DNA from 4 places in the Pseudoalteromonas sp. NZS100_1 genome. Region 2 is predicted to be linked to each of the others. Evidence: predicted binding sites of a transcription regulator. Region 2 holds the regulator's gene; each other region holds the start of a gene.

Region 1 (5,552 bases), on a different contig from region 2:
TTAAATATAGGTTTTATTTCTAACATTGTTAAATTCCTTATTGGCTCTTAAGATAAATAGCAGGATTGGTTTTACACACTAACCAAGCTGGGTACAAACCAGCCAAAATGCAGGTTGTAATTGCAATCAATGGGGCGCTCAATAGCATGGTCAAATCCATTGTTGCTAAGTTTTCATAGTAGTCGTAGCTTTGCACTACGCCCATTAAGCCAAGTTGTGCTAGTACAATTCCTAGCATGCCACCTATAAAGCCAAGCATGGCGACCTCAACTAAGTGCTGTAAAAATATTTGCCTTTTACTAGCGCCTAATGCGCGTCTTACACCTACTTCTGGCGCTCTGCGTAAAAACTTGGCTAAAAGTAAACCTAAAATATTGGCTAAGCAGACACCTAAGAACATAAAGCTCAGGCCCACTAAAATTTTATTGTCTTCGGTGACGACGTTGTTGTATTGCATCCATTGGTTTACATCGCGAAGTTTATACTCAAGTTCTTTACGATTAAATCGACCACGTTTTTGTTGTTCTTGCATATAGGCTAATAAGTAATTTTGATAGGCTTGTTTTTGTTCAAGCGTATTTAGCTCTGCCCAAAACTGGATCCATACTTGCTCAGATTGCAGTTTATCTGCAAAGGTTGGTGTGTTTTCGTGTTTCCATCCATTGCTATTGCCCCAACTTACGAGCTCTTTTGCCTTTATTAAGCTAAAGGGCATAAATAATTCTTCTACTTGATTAAATGCACCGTTATTTAAATCATAATATTTAATATTGAGAGGCCAATGGTTAATAACACCAACTACTTGATAGCTTGCATCATCTAAGTAAATCAGTTCTCCGACGGAGTTTTGTCCTGCAAATAGTTTATCGTTTATCTCTTGGGTAATAACAACCACAGGTGCGGCTGAGTTTTCTTGCTCTTTGCTCCAAGCCCCTCCGTATAGAAATGACAAATTAAACATGCTAAAAAAGTCAGGCGTTGTCATGCGAGCATTACCTATAAAAGGTTTTATTTTGTCGGAGTCTAAATAAACTGAAAAGCCGGTACGCATCATAGCCACTTTTTTCTCTGACGTGGGTGCGTTTAATAAGTTCTCTGCATCTTGATAGGTCAATTGCAGTGGCATGTTATCTTCTGTCCACCACGTACTACCATCGTCCATTGTTTGTAATTGCACACTGTAAAGTTGGCTGCTTTTTTCTGGAATAGGATCGGCCGACATCATGTGATAAACACTAAGGCTGGTCATTGTTATGCCTATACCTATCGCAATGGCAAGTACCATTAAAAAGCTAACCAATGGGGTGCGCTTGAAGCTGCGCCAACTTAAATCTAAATAATGAATAAACATTAGTTAAACCCCCGATGCTGTTTTTATAGTTTGCGCGCCCTGATAAAGCGTAAAGTCGGCAAGTTGTCCATCAACTACTTGAATATTACGCGGAGCACGGCGGGCTAATTCGCTATCATGAGTTACCATTACAATAGTGGCACCGTCGCGATTGATTTGTTCAAGTAACTCCATAACTTGGCGAGCCATTAAGCTGTCAAGGTTACCTGTTGGCTCATCGGCAAGTAAAAAACGAGGTTCACCAGCAAGCGCACGGGCTATTGCCACACGTTGTTGCTGGCCACCAGAGAGTTGTTGAGGTAAGTGTTTAGCGCGAGATGCTAAACCAACTTGTTCAAGGCATTGCTCAATTCGACGTTTTCGCTCATTTGCTTTAATCCCTCTGTAGCGAAGAGGAACTTCTATGTTTTCATATAAATTTAAATCGGGGATCAAATTAAAGCCTTGGAATATAAAGCCAATTTTTTGATTACGTAAATCAGCACGTTGGTTATCGTTTAGGCTGCCAACATTAACGCCATCCAGCAGGTATTCACCTTCGTTAAAAGGCTCGAGCATACCTGCAATATTTAAAAAGGTTGTTTTTCCTGAGCCGCTAGGACCAGTAACAGCAATAAATTCGCCTTCGTTTACTTGCAGATTAAAATCTCGAAGCGCATGGGTTTGTACCATTTCTGTTTGGTATACTTTACTTACATTGTTCATTTGTAACATCGTTGTTCCTAATTATTTTTAGCGTTGGTTGAGAACGTCTGTTTAATTTAATAAAATCGTGTTGGCTTGCTTAAAGTCGCTGTAGCTTGAAATAATAATTTCATCGTTTTCTTTTAGTCCACTTAAAAGCTCAACCGCATTAATGCTGGTGGCGCCTATTGTAATAGGTATACGCTTTGCGATATTGCCATCGACTTTATAAGCTATAATTCCGCCTTGCTGCATAAATGCACCACGCTTTACTTGCATTACACCTTCTCGGTTGTCGAGTAAAATACGTGCAGTTAAGCGTTGGTTCTGACGAATGTTGTTAGTAACACCTTTAAACCGGACGCGTGCTGTTACTTCACGATTATTAACTTCTGGTGATATGGCGGATAAATTCCCCATCACTGTTTCATTGCCTAACTTAAGCTCTACTTCCATACCGAGCCCTAATTCGTTTGCGTAACTTTCAGGAACTTGGAGTTCGGCTTCAAAATTACTTAAGTCGACGAGAGTCATAAGAGGTTGGCTTTGCGTCACTGCGGCTTTTTGTTGCACTAATAGGTTACCCACGATCCCTGTAACGGTAGCCTTAATAGATAGGTTGCTTACTTTTCGGATTAAGTCATCAACAATAAGTTGTTGGCGGGTCACATCACTTTTAGCAGCTTGTAGTTCAAAAGCGAGCGTGTCTTTGGCAAGCAATACCTCTTGCTGCGCATGCTTATAGGAGAGCTTAGCTCGGGATAAATCATCAACTGCTTTTTCTAGATCAATTTGGCTAATTAAGTGCTTTTGTATTGATAACTGTGCGCGACGATTTTCGCGCTCAGCGGCGTTAAGCTCAACTTGCGCCATATCGAGTGTTTTATTTAAAGTGAGTGTTTGGCGTCTTGCTTGCAAATGCTGCCTTTGCTGCTCGCCTTCAAGTCTTTTAAGTACAGACTCCTGTTGCTTTAATTCATTAGTTAACTCAGGGCTTTGCAGCAGGGCAAGTGTGTTGCCTTGCTTTACTGTATCGCCGGCCTTTACTTTTAAATCTATAAATCCCCGTTCTGGACTGTAGATTTTAGGAGCATTAGCAGCAACAATTTTACCACTGGCGGCAATGTCTCGAATGAGCGCTTTAACATGTACTTTTGCAATCTGTACTTTTGAGCGGCTAATAGAGCTTTTAGCGCTATGGCTCGTTAAAAAAATATAAGCAATTGCAGAGACCACAATGAAAACAATCGCAGTGATTATCGCGTATTTTTTATAGCTTATAGGTGCCTTTACTTGTATGTCTTGTGCGCTGGTATCTTTAATCATTTAATTTCCCCTAAATTGCTTTTATGTATTTTTCGCACAGCAGTAATAAAGCTGCTGTGCAAATAGCGGCAATAGGAGAGAGTAAAAATAAGCTTAGAGTAAACATAGTAATTCCAATTAGCGATTATATATAAAGCTATACGATTAATATGCCAACTATTATCTTATTGATATTTAAGTGATTTTATTTTTTTTGTTATTGAAATTCATGTCCGCGGACAGTTTATGTGTCCGCATCGGACATAGTTTTAAATAAAAATTCACTATTAACGTACAAAAAATGACATGAACTTTCATAACTATACTAATGAGCAGCAATAATCGGGGATGTTAAGCCATTAAAGTAATGAAATAGCATAAAACTATCTAAATGTTAACTGAATAGCCCCTCTAGTGCTGAATACTTATTCACTTTCGGTTGCCTTTACGTTTACGTAAGCTGGCACGCTGAATGCTTGTGTTTTTTACAATATGTTAAACTTGACACCAGTGTCATGAAAAAATAGTGGTTAAAATAACGCTAAATGTTAAAAATAATGATAAAAAGAAATCTTGCTATGAAGTGAGAAATATTCAAGAATGTGAATATGTATTCAAAGTGCTATTGACTCTATTTAAGATAGAGGCTAGTTTTGTCCGTCTGTTAGCAAATCGTCGAGCAGTTCATCCACGCTAACAGTGCAGCAAGGGGAGGGGTCTATGTTATACGACTCAAAGTTAGAAAAAGAAAATTGTGGCTTTGGCTTAATAGCTCAAGTTAATGGTCAAGCTAGTCATAGGCTTATTCGTACTGCTATTACGGGGCTTGATCGCATGCAGCACCGTGGTGGTATATCTGCCGATGGTAAAACAGGTGATGGCTGTGGTTTATTATTACAAAAACCAGATAGCTTTTTCCGTGCTATTGCTAGTGAACATAACTGGCACTTAGGCAAAAACTACGCAGTGGGTATGATATTTTTAAATTCAGACCCTGTTTTAGCGCAAGCTGCAAAACAAATACTTAGCGAAGAATTAGAAAAAGAAACGTTAAATATTTTAGGTTGGCGCGTTGTGCCAACCGACCCATCAATGCTCGGTCCTATTGCTGTACAGCAATTACCAGGTTTTGAACAAATTTTTGTTAGCGCGCCAGAAGGTTGGCGTTCTAAAGACTTAGAGCGTCGCTTATATGTAGCACGCCGCCGCGCTGAAAAGCGCATTGTTGATGACGAAGCTTTCTATATCGCAAGTCTATCTGGTTTGGTAACTATCTATAAAGGCTTAATGATGCCTGCAGATTTACCAAATTTTTACCTAGATTTAGCTGATATTCGTATGACGAGTGCGATTTGTGTTTTCCATCAGCGCTTTTCTACTAATACTCAGCCGCGTTGGCCTTTAGCTCAACCTTTCCGCTATTTAGCACACAATGGTGAAATTAATACTATTGAAGGTAACCGCCAGTGGGCACGCGCACGTTCATACAAGTTTGCGTCACCGCTTATTCCTGATTTACAAAGCGCAGCGCCGTTTGTAAACGAAACCGGTTCTGATTCATCAAGCCTAGATAATATGCTTGAGCTATTTTTAGCTGGTGGCATGGATTTATTCCGCGCTATGCGTATGCTCGTACCACCTGCATGGCAGAAAAACCGTGCAATGGACGACGATTTACGTGCATTTTACGACTTTAACTCTATGCATATGGAACCATGGGATGGCCCGGCAGGTATTGTTATGTCGGATGGTCGTTTTGCGGCTTGTAACCTTGACCGTAATGGACTTCGCCCAGCGCGTTATGTAATTACACAAGATGGCTTTATTACGCTTGCATCAGAAGTGGGTATTTGGGATTACACTGCCGATGAAGTAGTTGAAAAAGGCCGTGTTGGTCCAGGTGAATTATTAGTTATTGATACTAAGCTTGGCAAAATTTGGCACTCAGATGAAATCGATCAAGATTTAAAGTCTCGCCATCCTTACAAGTCATGGCTTGAGGAGAACGTTAAGCGTTTAGTTCCATTTGAAGAGCTTACTGAGCAAGACGCCGGTAATCGCTCATTTGATGACGAAACGTTAGTTAAATATCAAAAAATGTTTGGTTATACCAACGAAGAGCTTGATAGCGTTATTCGTGTAATGGGTGAAAACGGCCAAGAAGCAACCGGCTCAATGGGTGATGACACGCCATTTGCTGTGCTTAGTGAAG
Region 2 (5,552 bases):
CCTTGGCAAAGTTTCTTTAAAGTAAGCTTAGTACTCTCTCGTGGGGCTATTGTGGCGGCTCTTGCGCTTATAAGTATGGAAACCATGGCTGACTTTGCAACAGTGAGTTATTTTGCCGTAAGTACATTAACGACTGCCGTATACGATACGTGGTTTGGTTATTACTCACTTACAGCGGCAGCTAAAATATCGGGTGTGATGTTATTACTGTTATTTTTAGCATTAATGGCAGAGCGCTTTAGTCGTCGTAACCAAGCGGTATTTGAGCGCCAATCAAGTGTAAATAGTGAATCTCTCTATGTATTAAAAGGAAAGTCAGCTTGGCTCGCAACGGCATTTTGCAGCTTTATTTTATTTATCGCGTTTGTAATCCCTATTGCAGTACTTATAAATTACGCCATTACCTACTTTGATAAAGCATGGAATGTAGAGTTTTTTAGTTACGCTTGGCAAAGTTTAAAAGTGGCTGGGGTTGTGAGCCTAATAACGATTACGTTGAGTATTTTTGTCGTTTTTTATCAGCGTGTGGCAAAGCAAACGTATCCGCTTATTCCTGGGCGTTTAGCAAGCACAGGATATGCGTTGCCTGGCACAGTACTCGCTATTGCGGTTTTGTTACCACTTACATTATTAGAGAACACCATTAACACAGCGCTCGAGCCGTATAATTTAGATATTGGCTTACTGCTTACAGGTAGCATTCTTACTATTATTATTGCTTATATTGTTAGGTTTTACGCCATTGCACACGGAGCAATTGAGTCGAGTTTTTTACGTATTAGCCCATCACTTGATATGGCAAGCCAATCAATGGGTAAAAGCCAAGGACAAACACTGCGTTTAGTGCACCTACCTTTACTGCGAAGAGGATTGCTTACTGCTGCTTTATTGGTATTTATTGAGTGCATGAAAGAACTGCCGGCTGCGCTATTGCTCAGGCCGTTTAATTTTGAAAGCTTAGCTACTCATGTATTTCAGTATGTGAGTGACGAGCAGTTAGAGCTTGCTTCTATATCGGCATTATTTATTGTTATTGTTGGGTTTATTCCTTTGTATTTTATTAATCGTTCTATGGAGCAGCGTAGTTAAATGAGTAGTTTAATTTTACAAGGCGTGAGCTATCACTATAACGGTACACAGGTTATTCACGATTTAGATTTAACAGTGGGTAAAGATGAAATAGTATGCTTACTTGGTGCAAGCGGCTGCGGTAAAACGACCACGTTAAAAGCGATTGCAGGTTTAATTGAAGCTAAGCAAGGGTCTATTTTTATAGACGGTAAATTAGTGAGTGATGAGCAATCGTTTGTCTCGCCTGAGCACCGAAACATCGGCATGATGTTTCAAGACTATGCGTTGTTTCCGCATTTGACGGTGGCAAATAATATCGCATTTGGGCTTAGTAAAATGAGTAAAGCTCAAAAGCAGCAACGCGTAGATGAAATGCTTAAGCTGGTACATTTAATTGGCTGTGCCGACAGGTTTCCGCATCAGTTATCGGGTGGTCAACAACAACGTGTAGCTATTGCTCGCGCATTAGCTTATAAGCCTAGTCTATTGCTACTAGATGAACCTTTTTCAAATATTGATACACAAGTACGCTTTGAATTAATTGCCGATATACGTCGAATTATTAAAGCAACTCAAGTATCTGCTGTGTTTGTTACACACTCAAAAGAAGAGGCGTTTGCCTTTTCAGATACACTTGCCATTATGCATCGCGGTAAAATTGAGCAACAAGGCACGCCTGAGCAGCTTTTTGCAGATCCATGTTCAAAGGAGGTTGCAGAGTTTCTGGGTCAAGGCATATACTTGAGCGCAGAAGTATTAACAGCAACTGAATACAAAACACCATTTGGTTTAGTCGAATCTTATGTTGAGAGTAAGCATGACGTAAGCGTAGGGCTTATATATGTACGTCCCCATCAAATAGAATTAGTGGCAGATAACCAAAGTGACAAATTCAGCAAGCGAGCTACAATCATAAGTCGTCGCTTTATTGGTTCGGCGTATGTTTATTCACTTGTTATTGATAAACAAGAAATTGAAGTTGCTGCACAATATGGCCAGTCATTTGAAAATAATGAACAGGTTATAATAAAAATAAAACCTCACACGGTGAATTTTTTCGAATCGTAATTAATTTGTTATTCGCTGTGTTTTTATCTGTAAAACTAAGGAATAACAATGGCGCAAGCGCAATCAGGGATTTGTGCTGAAGCAAACTTACACGGTTTGCACTTATTTTTTAATGTGTTTGATGGTCAAGATGAATCACTTCGCGCAAAGTTAAAACAAGTAAGCGCTATTGAAGAAGAATTTAGCGATCAATTTTCAGAATCAATGCTCTCTTGCATGGTTGCTATTGGTGCGCAATATTGGCCGCATATCCTCCCTGAATACATCCCAAGCGAATTACAGAGCTTTCCTAATATAAACCATAGCGATCATCAAATGAGCGTACAACCGTGCGATTTATTTGTGCAAATTCGCTCTGACCGTGAAGACGTTAACCATTTATTTGCGCTGCAAATTTTAAAACTATTTGCCCCCGATGTTGAGCTGGTGGAGCAAATTCGTAATTTTCGCTTTTTAGATGGTCGTGATTTTAATGGTTTTATTTATGGTGGCGACACCGCACATGGAAGAAAAAAGCGCGCTACGGCTTTAATTAGTAACCCTGGCAATTTTGAAGATCAGGGGAGTTATATTCATGTACAGCGTTATAAGCATGATTTAACTATGTGGCAGCACTTATCATTGAGCGAGCAAGAACAAATAATGGGACGTACGCGCCTTGATAACACGCTAATTACCCCTGCGATTGAAACCAGCCATGCTTCACGTAGTGAGCTAAAAGACGAAGACGGACAACCGCTATTATTAAATCAGAGCATGCCTTATGGCGATGTGTATGAGCAGGGAATGTTATCAATTTCATGCGCTTGTACGGGCACCGCATTTGAAAAAGTACTTAATAGTCGTTTAGGGGAAGGGGATTGTTACGACCACTGGCTTGATTTTACTCAAGCCGATATGGGTTCTGCTTTCTTTGCGCCTTCAGTCGGGTTTTTAAAACAAATTTAGTTTGCTATTAAACCGTATCAAATAAAATGCGAACACGTTCAAGTGTTACATCTATTTCAGATATTTTAGCAGGAGCGATAAAAATAGTATCGTCGCCTGCAATTGTTCCTAGTACGCCATCTGCTTTACCTAATGAATCTAATAAACGCGCAATAAGCTGAGCAGCACCTGGACTGGTACGAATAATGATCATCATTTCGTTGTGCATAATGTCGATTACTAATTGGCGTAATGGGCTTTTAGCCGTAGGTACACCCATTTCAGCTGGTAAGCAGTAAACCATTTCTTGTTTGGCGTTACGTGTGCGTACAGCACCAAATTTACTTAGCATGCGCGATACTTTACTTTGGCTTATATTGTCAAAGCCTTGATCTTTTAATGCATCAACTATTTCGCCTTGAGAGCCAAAATTTTCTTCTTTTAATAGTGATTTAAATGCTTTTACCAGTGCTTCTTGTTTATCTTGTGGTTGCATAGTCTTTATTCGTTTTTGTTATTTATGCCGCAAATTCTACACAAAAATGAATAATTATGCAGCAGTTGTTTAGTTAACTTGCCAGTTTGATGCGTTAAATCACAAAAGTTTACGACTATGGTCGAAAATATACTTGAAATAGACAGGATAAATTTGTTTTTAGTCGCTAATTTCATTATCTTAAGAGCCACAAATGTTTCCTACCTCAAATTACGGAGAATTCCAATGAAAGTTGCTGTATTAGGTGCTGCAGGCGGTATCGGCCAAGCGTTGTCTTTATTATTAAAAACAGGCTTACCAGCTGGCTCTGAATTATCACTTTATGATGTTGCACCAGTAGTACCAGGTGTTGCGGTTGACCTTTCTCACATCCCAACAGATGTTAAAGTAGCAGGCTTTGGCGCAGACGAATTAAACAAAGCGCTTGAAGGCTCTGACATCGTTCTTATCCCAGCGGGTATGCCACGTAAACCAGGTATGGATCGTGCTGATTTATTTAATGTAAATGCTGGTATCATCAAAACTTTAGCAGAAGGCATTGTTGCTAGCTGTCCTAAAGCGTTAGTAGGTATTATTACTAACCCAGTAAATGGCACAGTTCCAATCGTTGCTGAAGTATTCAAAAAAGCAGGTACTTACGACGCTAAACGCGTATTCGGTATTACTACGCTTGACGTTATTCGTTCAGAAGCATTTGTTGCTGAACTTAAAGGCGTAGACGTAGCAACTGTGAAAGTACCAGTAATTGGTGGTCACTCAGGCACAACTATTCTTCCTCTACTTTCTCAAGTTGAAGGTGTTTCTTTCACTGATGAAGAAGTTGCTGCACTTACTCCACGTATCCAAAATGCGGGTACTGAAGTTGTAAATGCTAAAGCAGGCGGTGGTTCAGCTACGCTATCTATGGGGGCTGCTGCAGCTCGTTTTTGTATGTCTTTAGTTAAAGGCCTACAGGGTGAAGAAGTTGTAGATTACGCTTACGTTGCTGTTGAAAATGGCGATGCAGAGTACTTTGCACATCCAGTACGTTTAGGTAAAAACGGCGTAGAAGAAATTCTTTCTTACGGCGAACTAAGCGCATTTGAAACAAAAGCAAAAAATGACATGCTTGAAACACTGAAAAAAGACATCAAAGAAGGTGTTGATTTCATGGCGTAATAGCCAAAGTAGAATAACAAAAAAGCCTGCATTTGCAGGCTTTTTTATTGCTCAGAATTAATTTCACACTGTGTAACTAGTTAAAACTAGTGGTCGCGGTCAACCGCAATACGAGCAAGGCTTATGAGTGCTTGCTTATAGTCAGACTCAGCTAAAAAGTCTAAACACGCAATAGCTTTGTCAGCTTCAAGCTCTGCTTTTTGCATTGTAAATTCAAGCGCATTAGTTTGCTTTAGTGCCGATAGAATGTCTTCTAAATGCTCCATACCATTACTGTGCTCTATTGCATCACGAATAAGCTGCGTTTGCTGCTCGCTACCATGTTGCATAGCATAAATAAGTGGAAGCGTTGGTTTGCCTTCAGCTAAATCATCACCAATGTTTTTACCCAACTGCTCAGCATCTGCATTGTAATCGAGTACATCGTCTACTAGCTGAAACGCAGTACCTAAATGCATACCATATAGGTTTAGTGCATCGAGAGTAGTTTGGTCTTGCTCAGTAATAATGGCAGCAAGGCCTGTCGCTGCTTCAAACAACTTAGCTGTTTTAGAGTAAATAACCTGCATATAACTGGCTTCGGTTGTATCTGGGTCGTTGCAGTTCATTAACTGCAATACTTCACCTTCAGCAATAATGTTTGTTGCATCGGCAAGTACTTGCATAACCTGCATTTTTCCAAGGCCAACCATAAGCTGAAATGAACGAGTGTAAATAAAGTCACCAACCAATACGCTAGCAGCATTACCAAATTCAGCATTTGCTGTAGGTGTGCCACGTCGTAAGTTTGATTCATCTACAACATCGTCATGCAATAGCGTTGCTGTATGAA
Region 3 (5,552 bases), on a different contig from region 2:
TCAAGTAATGATTCACGGCTCGATAAGTCCCACTCACGCCATGGCGCAATTACTTTTAAATCAGGGGCTAGTGCTGCAAAACATGATTCAAAACGAACTTGGTCATTACCTTTACCAGTACAACCATGAGAAAGTGCATCAGCACCTACTTTACGTGCAATTTCAACTTGTGCTTTAGCAATAATTGGGCGCGCCATAGAAGTACCTAATAAATAAGTACCTTCGTAAATTGAGCCCGTTTTAAGCGTTGGGTAAATGTAATCACTTACCATTTCATCTTTTAAGTCAACTACGTAACATTCAGATGCACCAGAGGCAATTGCTTTAGCTTCTACGCCTTCAAGTTCTTCAGCGCCTTGACCTACATCGGCAACAAACGCGATTACTTCACAGCCGTAGTTTTCTTTTAACCATGGCACGATAGCCGACGTATCAAGACCACCAGAATAGGCTAAAACGACTTTTTTAATTGAACTCATAGGTGTTCCTTAACAAAATTTGGATTTAGTAATGTAACTAGCAGAGCATTTTGCGCATGCATGCGATTCTCTGCTTGTTGAATGATTTTTGATGCTGGACCATCCATTACCTCAGAGGTAATTTCAAATTCACGGTGTGCCGGTTGGCAATGTAATACCGTAGTCGCACCTGTTTGATCTAGCAATGCCTGGTTTAATTGATAAGGCATGTATTTTTCTTTTACTTGCTCAAGCGGCGTTGTATCACCCATTGATACCCATGTATCTGCGTATACAACGTTTGCACCAACCGCAGCTTCAACTCTATCGCTCACCATGACTGATGCGCCATTCATTGCTGCAATTTGCTCTGCTTTTTTAAGTATTTGTGAATCTGGCGAACACCCTTTTGGTGTTACAGCAACAAAGTCAGTACCTAGCGTTGCGGCAAGTAACATCAATGAATGAGTCACGTTATTGCCCTCACCTAAGTAAGCTACTTTAAGCTGACTCACATCGCCATGTACTTCTTGGAGTGTTAAAAAATCAGCAAGTGCTTGGCAAGGGTGGTACAAGTCACACAAGCTATTAACTACCGGTACCGATGAATATTCACCTAACGTAGTTAATGTGCTGTGCTGATTTACACGCGCCACAATACCATCAGCCCAAGTAGAAATATTAAGTGCAAAATCTTTAATTGATTCACGTGCACCCATAGCGCCATTTTGCTGATCTAAATAAACAGCATGACCACCAAGGCGATTAATACCTATATCAAACGATAAACGTGTACGTAAACTTTGCTTTTCAAACAATGTTACGATTGATTTACCCGATAATACTTGGCTGTATTTTTCTGGCTTTGCTTTTATATCTTGCGCTAACTTTAATAAATTAAGTGCGCCTTTTTGGTCTAATTCTAAACCTGTTAAAAAATTCTCAAACATAATAAACCTATGGTGTAATCTTCGTTCCGACATGCTCACCTTGCAGCAGAGCAGTTAAATTTTCTGGCTTTTGCCAGCTGGAAATATACACACCGCGTCGTAAATGTTGGGCAGCGTGAAGGCTGGTCTTAACTTTGACCTCCATCCCGCCCACAATTACTCCATCTGTAATTAAAGTATCAATGTGTTTTGTGTCAAGTTGATGTAACGGTTGTTTATTTGCGTCAAGTACCGCTTCTACATCCGTCATAAAAATTAGTTCTGCATTTAAATTACTGGCAATAGCCGCTGCAGCTTCATCTGCATTTACGTTGTACCACAAGCCTTGTTCATCAAAGCCGATAGAGCTAACAATAGGTAAACGAGAAATTCTAAGTAAATCATTGATGATAGAATCGTCGTTACTTGTGCATTTACCCACTAAGCAAAGCGCTTTTAATTTTTGGGTTGCAGTCACACCCGCCTCAAAAAGACTTAAGCCGACAGGCTTATGCCCTGCGCTTATAGCTTGAGTCATTAATTGTTTATTAGCGCAACCTGCAAGCGCACCTACTATATAAGGCATTTGCTCTGCTGGACTAATACGTAAACCTTGGTGTTTAGCACTAGCAAAACCCGCTTGCTTTAGCCATGTATCTACTAAAGAGCCACCGCCATGAACAATGACAAACTCATCATTTTTTTGCTCGCTTAGCACATCAAATAACGCTTTTGCTGCATTTTCTGTATTAAGTACTGCACCACCGAGTTTAATAACCCACGTTTTTTTACTCATTTAAAACGCTCCTTTTAAGCCCGTAGTGTGATCTAAATTCATAGAAATATTAATACACTGCAAAGCTTGTCCAGCAGCGCCTTTTAATAAGTTATCAATGGCAGACATTACAATTAACTGCGTGCCTTGTTGCTGCCAACCAATATCAACAAATGGTTGCTTAGCAACACCTTTAATTGAAGGTATTTTATCGCCTAACAAACGAATTAATGGTTCGTTAGCAAGCACTTGATAAGCCGATGCAACGTTTTCCTTGGTAACGCCAGGCTTAAGTTGTACATAAATAGTTTCTAAAATACCGCGCGCAAAGCTACCTAGATGCGGTGTAAATAATACTTTGTGGCCAAGGTGTTGTTCAATTTCAGGACCGTGGCGATGGTTAAACAAACCATAAGGTGCAAGCGATACCTCACAAAAATGTGTTCCTACACTCGCTTTACGCCCGGCACCCGTAACACCCGAAACGGCATTAATGATAATACTTTCGCTGCTCAATAAGCCTGCTTGTTTAAGCGGTTTAAGTGCATTGAGCGCCGCTGTTGGGTAACAGCCTGCAACAGCAATTAGCTTTGCGTTAGCGATAGCATCACTGTTCCACTCTGCTAAACCGTAAGCCGCTTCATTTAAAAGCTCTGGGTGTTGATGCTCAAAACCATAATAAGTAACGTAATCATCATTATTTGCTAGGCGATAGCCACCAGATAAATCAAATACTTTTTTACCCATAGCTAAAAATTGAGGCGCTAAATCAACACTTACTTTGTGATCGGTACATAAACACACATAGTCAGCATCACTTTGAATGTCATCAAAAGCTGATGCACTAAGAGGAAGTAAAGGACAATCTAGTAAGCCAAGGTGCTCTGGGTATAAATCACTTAGTAATTTATTTTTATCTAAGCTACCCTCAGATACATAACAGCCTGTTAAGGTAAGGTTTGGATGATTAGCAACTAAGCTTGCTAACTCTGCGCCGCTATAACCGCTTGCGCCAATAATAACTACATTCATTGATTACTCGTTATTTTTAAATTTACTGCTAAATATATATGTTGTTCGCTTAAACTAGCTAAGACGCTAAATTAAGACTTAATTTAATGAATTTGTAGATTATCGTCGCATTATTTTCATAGCTTTACTTTAATATATTTATGCTTAAAAAGTGAATTGATATTCATCATAAATACTTTTATATTGTTATGCAATTAAATTGAATAATAATTTTGGATTTTTTTATGCCTTTGCCTTCGTTTATTTCTATGTATCAACAATTGATTGCAGCCCCTTCTATTAGTGCAATTGAAGACAGCTTGTGTATGAGCAATAAAAACGTAATTGAACTCCTTGCTAGGTGGTGCGAAACACTCGGTTTTACGTGTGAAATTATTGAATTAGAAGGAGGTAAAGGCCGCTTTAATTTATTAGCAAAGCGTGGAAAAGGCGATGGCGGGTTAATGCTTGCGGGCCACACAGATACAGTGCCTTTTGATGACAGCCGCTGGAACCACAATCCGTTTAAACTTACCGAACTAGACAATAAATTGTATGGGCTGGGAAGCATTGATATGAAAGGATTTTTTGCTTTTGTATTACAAGCGATTAGTGAACTTGATGAAAAGCAGCAAACTCAACCTATTTTAATACTCGCCACTGCTGATGAAGAAACAACTATGGCAGGTGCACAGCAAATATGTAAGCACCCTAATTTAAAACCTGCACGCTGTATAATTGGCGAACCTACTGATATGACGCCAGTATTTATGCACAAGGGCCATATGAGTACAGCAATAAGAGTGGTTGGTCGCTCTGGGCATAGCTCAGATCCCGAACGTGGCCTTAACGCCATTGAAGTAATGCATAAAGTGATTACAAAATTGATGATCTTAAAAGAGCAATTAAAGCATAAGTATTCAATAAATCACTTTGAAATTCCTTATCCAACATTAAACTTAGGTAATATTCATGGTGGCGATAATGCGAATAGAATTTGTGGTTGCTGTGAAATGCATATAGATATGCGCCCATTACCAGGTTTAAGTGTACAAGAACTACAAGCATTAGTGCTTGATGCAACAAAAGAGATAAATCAGCAATACCCAAATGCGGTGAGCGTTATTGATTTACATGAACCAATCCCGGCATTTAGTGGTAGCACCGACAGTGCTTTAGTTAAAATGGCTGAAAAAATAGCGGGGCAGAAAGCGGTCGCGGTAAATTATTGCACTGAAGCGCCGTTTATCCAACAACTCGGTTGTGAAACAATCGTAATGGGCCCAGGCTCAATTAACCAAGCGCATCAGCCTGATGAGTTTTTAGCGATGGAAAAAATAAAACCATCACAACAAATAATCACCAATATCATAAAAGCAAACTGCTTTAGCAATCAGAGTTACTAACTGCTTATAACAACACAAAATAATAAAGGCGCCAATTGGCGCCTTTATTAATACAAAACTAAGGCTTAATCACCTTTAACTTCTAAGTTAATAAACTTAACTAGCTCTTCAGGTTGCCCTATTAGCATCATAACTTGTTGGTTAATTTCCATCATAGTTTTACCTTCAGGTAGCTTTGCAGACACACTGAATGAATTTAAACCTTTAGCAAAGCTAGTTAAAGCCTCTGCAATATTTTCAGTTACAGGAGCCTGTTGTAACTGCTGCTCTAACATCATTTCCATTTGCTCTAGCGTCATGCCTTGCTTTTCAAGCTCACTTGATAGTAAGTCTTTTAACTTACCTTGGTTATTTAAGGCAAAGCTAACATTGCGCGGCTCTAACTTACTCATTGCTTGCATAACAAGTGTTTGCTGCTGTAACTCTTGCTCATAAGTAAGTGGCTGGTTACCCGCTTCTTGCTGCGCTTTACTAATCGCTAATGAAGCATCCATTAATGCTTTTGAATTAGCCAAGCCCATATCCATATTAAAACTAACAATGTCTTTTGCATCAAGCTTAACGACTACATCACTATTGCCAGACTCTTCATCGTAATCAAGTGATGAATGTAAGTCGTAACTTGCCGACGCGAGCATTTCGTTTGTATCAGCAGGTAATTTTGAAACAAAATCTTTATCAAACTGAAAGCTTTTTACATCAAATGATGTATGCGGTGATATTTTATCTGGCTCGTAACCTGTTATTTCAATGCTTTGAATATTAGCAACATTGTCGCCCTCTGGGCTTATTACTTCCATATTTGTTATTTCTACGCTTTTTGAAATAACACTTGCCGATAAACCAGCGTATTTAAATGTAGCGCCAGTTTGCTCGCTTACTAAAGCAAGTTGCTTATCTACTTCTGCACGCACTTCTTGTGTAGCTACATAATTTGCATAGCTCACGCCACCAACGCCCGCAGCTACAATCG
Region 4 (5,552 bases), on a different contig from region 2:
GCCAAGTTAGCTCAAAACTTTTGTAATGATTAGCCGACTTAATGCCTTCTTCATCAAAGGTAAGTGTTACCTCAGAGCCTGACGCTCTGCTGAGCATTTGTCTGGTTACCCACCAAGGTCTGCGATAGTAAAAAGCGACGCACTCTAGTACACCTAGCATGATCATAAACGATCCTAAGTAATGATCGTTTAAAACATAAATGCCAAATAAACCAAGCGCAACGAGGAGTACAAGTAAAAAGTACTTAGGTTTGGCGCGCTTACTGTAGGGGAGTGACTCGTCAAAGCACTCGTAAAAGTAAGGTTTATCTAGTGTGTAGGTTGTTGTAAATGCCATATTGCCTTGCTTTAAATATCGTTTTTTTTATTTTAACAAGCTAACCGCTAAATGAGCAGCTTTATAGTCAGTGATTTTATTACAGACACAAAAAAACGGCCCTAAGGCCGTTTTTTAGCGTTACAAGAAGAATTAACAGTTAGTTTCTTCAGCGTTTACGCCTTCTTTAACATTTTCACATGCATCTTCTACTTTGTTTTGCACGTCAGTTACTGCTTCGTCAATACGTTCGCCTGCGTCTTCTGCATGATTGTCTTCACAACCCATGATAAAGAAACTTGCGAATAGACCGATTAGTGCTGCTTTTACAGTTGTTGAATTCATAATGTAATTCCTTGTAAGTATTAATTAAATTTTAGTGTTTGTTAGTTGAATGCTTTATCTACCTGGGTGATTTACCACGTAGTGCACCTGAGACTAATGAAATCACTAAAAGTACTAAAAAGATAAAAAATATAATTTTTGCTATACCAGCTGCGGCACCTGCGATGCCACCAAAACCTAACACTGCAGCGATTAAAGCAATAACTAAAAATGTAATTGTCCAGCGTAACATTGTTTTCTCCTTGGTTATCAAATTTGCTCACAATAACTAATGCCAGTTATATGCCAAAGTTTATTTTTGTTTTATATCAGCTAGTTATGGTTTTTAACTGTGTTTTTAGTTATTAGTTAGTTAGTAATTTTTACGCTTTATTATGTAAGTTATTCACACTGTTACAAGTTACCGGTAAATATTCACTAAAAATAATATTTTTGGTAAGACCAATTAACAATTGATGTGTGTTTTTGTACTTATTATAAAATTTGGTGGTTATTTTTATTAAGTTGAATAGTTAATTAACAACTTCCATATAACTATTAGCTATAGTCGTTATTTTCTGTATGTATTGTAGGGCGCATGATTGCTGAGTTATGGCATGTAAAATTGTTGAGTGTTATGTTGTTTATAGTTTAATTGGTTTTACCAATTTACAAGATGTAGACAAAGCGACTAGTTTTGTTATTATCCAGTGAATAAATATTTAATTAAATCGATTTTTTATTTTCGATATGGGTTTCAAGGGGGAGAAAAATGGATATAGGTGCTCTACTCACAACGGCTGGTAGCTTAATGCTAACTGGTATGGTTGGGGTGTTTGTATTTCTGTCGATATTAATTGGTGCAGTAACGCTTATGTCTAATTTGGTGACGCGCTATAGCGAACCAGAGGCATCACCAGCTAAATCACCGTCTTTTAAATCTCAAGGTGTGCCTAATGAGCACATCGCTGCTATTAGTGCTGCCATTGCTCAGTACAAATCAAATAATAAATAAGGGGCACACACATGGCTAAATTAAAATTAACAGAATTGGTATTACGCGATGCGCACCAATCATTGCTCGCAACACGTATGCGCCTAGACGATATGCTACCTATTGCTAGCAAGCTAGATGATGCAGGTTATTGGTCTATTGAATCGTGGGGCGGTGCTACATTTGATTCGTGTATTCGTTATTTAGGCGAAGATCCTTGGGAGCGTATTCGTGCGCTTAAAAAAGCGATGCCTAATACTAAACAGCAAATGCTATTACGCGGTCAAAACCTATTAGGCTACCGCCATTACGCTGATGATGTAGTTGAAAAGTTTGTAGAACGCGCACATAAAAATGGCGTTGACGTATTTCGTATTTTCGATGCAATGAACGATGTACGTAACCTAGAAACAGCGATTAAAGCGGCTATAAAAGTAGGCGCACATGCTCAAGGTACTATTTCGTACACGGTAAGTCCTGTTCATACGCTTGATATGTGGCTGACTCTTGCTAAGCAATTAGAAGATTTAGGCTGTCACTCAATTTGTATTAAAGATATGGCGGGTTTATTAAAGCCGTACGATGCTGAAAAACTAATTAAAGCACTTAAGGAAACCGTGTCGGTTCCTATTGCTATGCAGTGCCACGCTACAACTGGTTTAAGTACTGCGACTTATCAAAAAGCGATTGATGCAGGCATTGATATGCTTGATACCGCTATTTCATCTATGAGTATGACTTACGGACACACAGCAACTGAAACTATTGTATCGATAGTTGAAGGAACTGAGCGCGATACTGACCTTGATTTAAATCATCTAGAAGAAATTGCTGCTTACTTTAGAGATGTACGTAAAAAATATGCGGCATTTGAAGGTAGCTTAAAAGGGGTTGATGGTCGTATTTTACTAGCTCAAGTACCTGGTGGCATGCTTACAAACATGGAAAACCAACTTAAAGAGCAAGGCGCGGCAGATAAGCTTAATGAAGTTTTGCTTGAGATCCCACGGGTACGTGAAGATCTTGGTTTTTTACCTTTAGTAACACCCACGTCGCAAATTGTAGGCACTCAAGCAGTACTTAATGTGCTAACCGGTGAGCGTTATAAAACAATTACTAAAGAAACTGCTGGCGTATTAAAAGGTGAATATGGCTTAACACCAGCACCAATGAATAAAGAGCTACAAGAGCGTGTGCTTGATGGAGCAGAGGTTATTACTTGTCGCCCTGCAGATAACATTGCACCAGAGCTTGCAACGCTTGAAGCTGAATTATTAAAAGAAGCACAAGAGCAAGGTTTAACACTTGCTGATGAGCAAATTGATGACGTACTAACTTATGCATTATTTCCGCAGGTTGGTTTGAAATTTATTAAAAATCGTAATAACCCTGATGCATTTGAGCCTATTCCTACCGTTGAAGATAAGAGCAATAAGGCAGCACCAAAATCAGGATCAAATAATAACAGCGTTAAAGCTGAGCAATACAGCGTAAAAGTAGATGGTAAAGTTTACGACGTAGTAGTGGCGCAAGGTGGTGAGCTAAAAGAAGTAACATTAAAAGACTCTGAGCACATTCCTCAGTCTGCTTCAGTTGCATCAGGTGAAACACTTAACGCACCTTTAGCCGGTAATATTTTTAAGATTAAGGTAAAAGCTGGGCAAGTTGTTAACGAAGGTGATGTAGTGATTATTATGGAAGCCATGAAAATGGAAACCGAAATACGCGCAATGCATACCGGAACTATTGCCGAAGTGTTGGTTGGTGAAGGCGATGCCGTAACTACCGGCGACGCTATGATTGCATTAGCTTAGGAGCAAATAGAGGATGGACGGTATTTTAAACCTCTGGAATGCGACCGGCATTGCTAACTTTACAATCCCATCGTTAATTATGATTGCGGTAGGGTGTTTATTACTGTTTTTAGCGATAGCTAAAGGCTTTGAACCACTATTATTATTACCAATTGGTTTTGGTGCAATTTTAACAAATGTACCAGTGGCAGGTTTGTCAGACCCAGGTGGGCTTTTGTATTACGTTTATTACGTGGGTATTGATACGGGGATTTTTCCGTTATTAATATTTATGGGAGTAGGGGCGCTGACCGACTTTAGCGCGCTTATTGCAAACCCACGTATGTTGTTATTAGGTGCGGCTGCACAGTTTGGTATTTTTGCTACACTGTTTGGCGCAATATTACTTAACTATGTGCCAGGCTTTGAGTTTACTCTACAGGACGCATCGGCTATTGCAATTATTGGTGGTGCAGATGGGCCAACAGCAATATTTTTAGCGTCAAAACTGGCTCCTGATTTACTTGGTGCAATAGCGGTAGCAGCATACTCATATATGGCATTAGTACCAATTATTCAACCGCCAATTATGCGTGCGTTAACAACCCCAGAAGAACGTAAAATTAAGATGCCAGAGCTTCGCAAAGTATCTAAAAAGGAAAAGATTATTTTCCCTCTTATGGTGCTTAGTTTAACGGCTATGTTTTTACCGGCTGCTATACCGCTTGTAGGTATGTTTTGTTTAGGTAACTTAATGCGAGAGTCGGGTGTTGTTGATAGATTAAGTAACAGTGCTCAAAACGAAATCATCAATGTTACAACTATATTTTTAGGTTTAGCTGTAGGTTCAAAGCTTGCTGCAGATAAGTTTTTAACTGTTGAGACGATTGGTATTTTAGTGCTTGGCGCACTGGCTTTTGCAATTGGTACTGCATCTGGCGTATTTATGGCAAAAGGACTTAACCGCATATCTAAAACACCTATAAACCCATTAATTGGGGCAGCAGGTGTATCGGCTGTGCCAATGGCGGCACGAGTAGTTAATAAAGTGGGCCTTGAAAGCAACCCACATAACTTTTTACTTATGCATGCTATGGGACCCAACGTAGCGGGTGTACTTGGTAGTGCAGTTGCTGCGGGTATTTTATTAGCACTTGTTGGCTAAAAATGTAATTTAAAATAGATTAACTATTAAGCGCAGTTTACTGCGCTTTTTTTTGTGCCTAATTTGTAGCTAGATAAAGCTTTTTTGTTTACAGTGACTATTCTTCAAAACTTTAAGGATAGTTACCATGCTTCACACACCTTTAGCAAAGCACTTACCTCATGTTAGTAAACTTGTATTCGGATGCATGGGTCTGGGAGGCGGTTGGAATAAAGACGCAATCACTGATGCACATGTTAAGCAAACTCATGAATGCATAGATAACGCTATTGAAGGTGGCATTAACTTTTTTGACCATGCTGATATTTATACTTTTGGTAAAGCGGAGCAGGTTTTTGGTAAAGCATTAAGCGAGCGACCAGAGCTTAGAGAGCACATGTATATTCAATCTAAGTGTGGGATTCGTTTTGAAGATGACTTAGGGCCAAAGCGCTATGATTTTTCATCAAAGTGGATTGAGCAATCAGTTGAAGCATCCTTGAAGCGATTAAATACAGACTATTTAGACGTACTTATGCTACATCGTCCTGATCCACTCATGGAAGCTAACGAAATTGCTCGCATATTTAGTTGCTTAAAAGAAAGCGGTAAAGTGCGCAATTTTGCAGTATCGAATATGCAGCAACATCAAATGAATTTCTTACAGCATGCACTTGATATGCCGATTGTGGCTAATCAAATTGAGGCTAGTTTACAAAAACATCAGTTTGTTGATGAAGGTGTATATGCCGGTAACAGTGACGGTAAGGATCTTAATTTTACGCCCGGTAGTATTGAGTACTGTCGCCATTTTGAAATTCAAATTCAAAGCTGGGGCAGTTTATGCCAAGGATTATACAGCGGCAGTGATTTATCAAACGCATCGCAGGCTGATATAAACACCAGTCTTTTAGTTAATAAGCTGGCTGCACTTTATGATACGTCTGCTGAGGCTATAGTCATTGCATGGTTACTGCGCCA

Evidence for each region. Region 2 encodes ArgR, which controls arginine synthesis, uptake and breakdown. Its sites were predicted from a motif close to ANTGAATANNTATTCANT; they were not measured.
Region 1: gltB (glutamate synthase large subunit) is a predicted target of ArgR. The motif match lies at 3,942-3,959, and genes of this name have one in related genera.
Region 3: argC (N-acetyl-gamma-glutamyl-phosphate reductase) is a predicted target of ArgR. The motif match lies at 3,345-3,362, and genes of this name have one in related genera.
Region 4: I6F66_RS19070 (OadG family protein) is a predicted target of ArgR. The motif match lies at 1,350-1,367, and genes of this name have one in related genera.

Annotation. Positions count from the first base shown of each region.
Region 1 is NZ_JADYXN010000003.1:204,330-209,881, forward strand. Features, by position in the region: gene I6F66_RS03465 (ABC transporter permease) at 1-26, opposite strand, end outside; gene I6F66_RS03470 (ABC transporter permease) at 38-1,351, opposite strand; gene I6F66_RS03475 (ABC transporter ATP-binding protein) at 1,355-2,065, opposite strand; gene I6F66_RS03480 (efflux RND transporter periplasmic adaptor subunit) at 2,108-3,361, opposite strand; gene gltB (glutamate synthase large subunit) at 4,061-5,552, shown strand, end outside.
Region 2 is NZ_JADYXN010000010.1:70,545-76,096, reverse strand. Features, by position in the region: gene I6F66_RS09025 (iron ABC transporter permease) at 1-1,089, shown strand, start outside; gene I6F66_RS09020 (ABC transporter ATP-binding protein) at 1,090-2,139, shown strand; gene I6F66_RS09015 (Dyp-type peroxidase) at 2,188-3,087, shown strand; gene argR (transcriptional regulator ArgR) at 3,095-3,562, opposite strand; gene mdh (malate dehydrogenase) at 3,788-4,720, shown strand; gene ispB (octaprenyl diphosphate synthase) at 4,807-5,552, opposite strand, start outside.
Region 3 is NZ_JADYXN010000001.1:294,427-299,978, forward strand. Features, by position in the region: gene I6F66_RS01315 (argininosuccinate synthase) at 1-479, opposite strand, end outside; gene I6F66_RS01320 (ornithine carbamoyltransferase) at 476-1,408, opposite strand; gene argB (acetylglutamate kinase) at 1,416-2,183, opposite strand; gene argC (N-acetyl-gamma-glutamyl-phosphate reductase) at 2,184-3,194, opposite strand; gene argE (acetylornithine deacetylase) at 3,419-4,579, shown strand; gene I6F66_RS01340 (hypothetical protein) at 4,645-5,552, opposite strand, start outside.
Region 4 is NZ_JADYXN010000042.1:264-5,815, forward strand. Features, by position in the region: gene I6F66_RS19055 (YcxB family protein) at 1-337, opposite strand, end outside; gene I6F66_RS19060 (hypothetical protein) at 470-661, opposite strand; gene I6F66_RS19065 (DUF1328 domain-containing protein) at 720-893, opposite strand; gene I6F66_RS19070 (OadG family protein) at 1,413-1,655, shown strand; gene oadA (sodium-extruding oxaloacetate decarboxylase subunit alpha) at 1,667-3,448, shown strand; gene I6F66_RS19080 (sodium ion-translocating decarboxylase subunit beta) at 3,462-4,592, shown strand; gene I6F66_RS19085 (aldo/keto reductase family oxidoreductase) at 4,720-5,552, shown strand, end outside.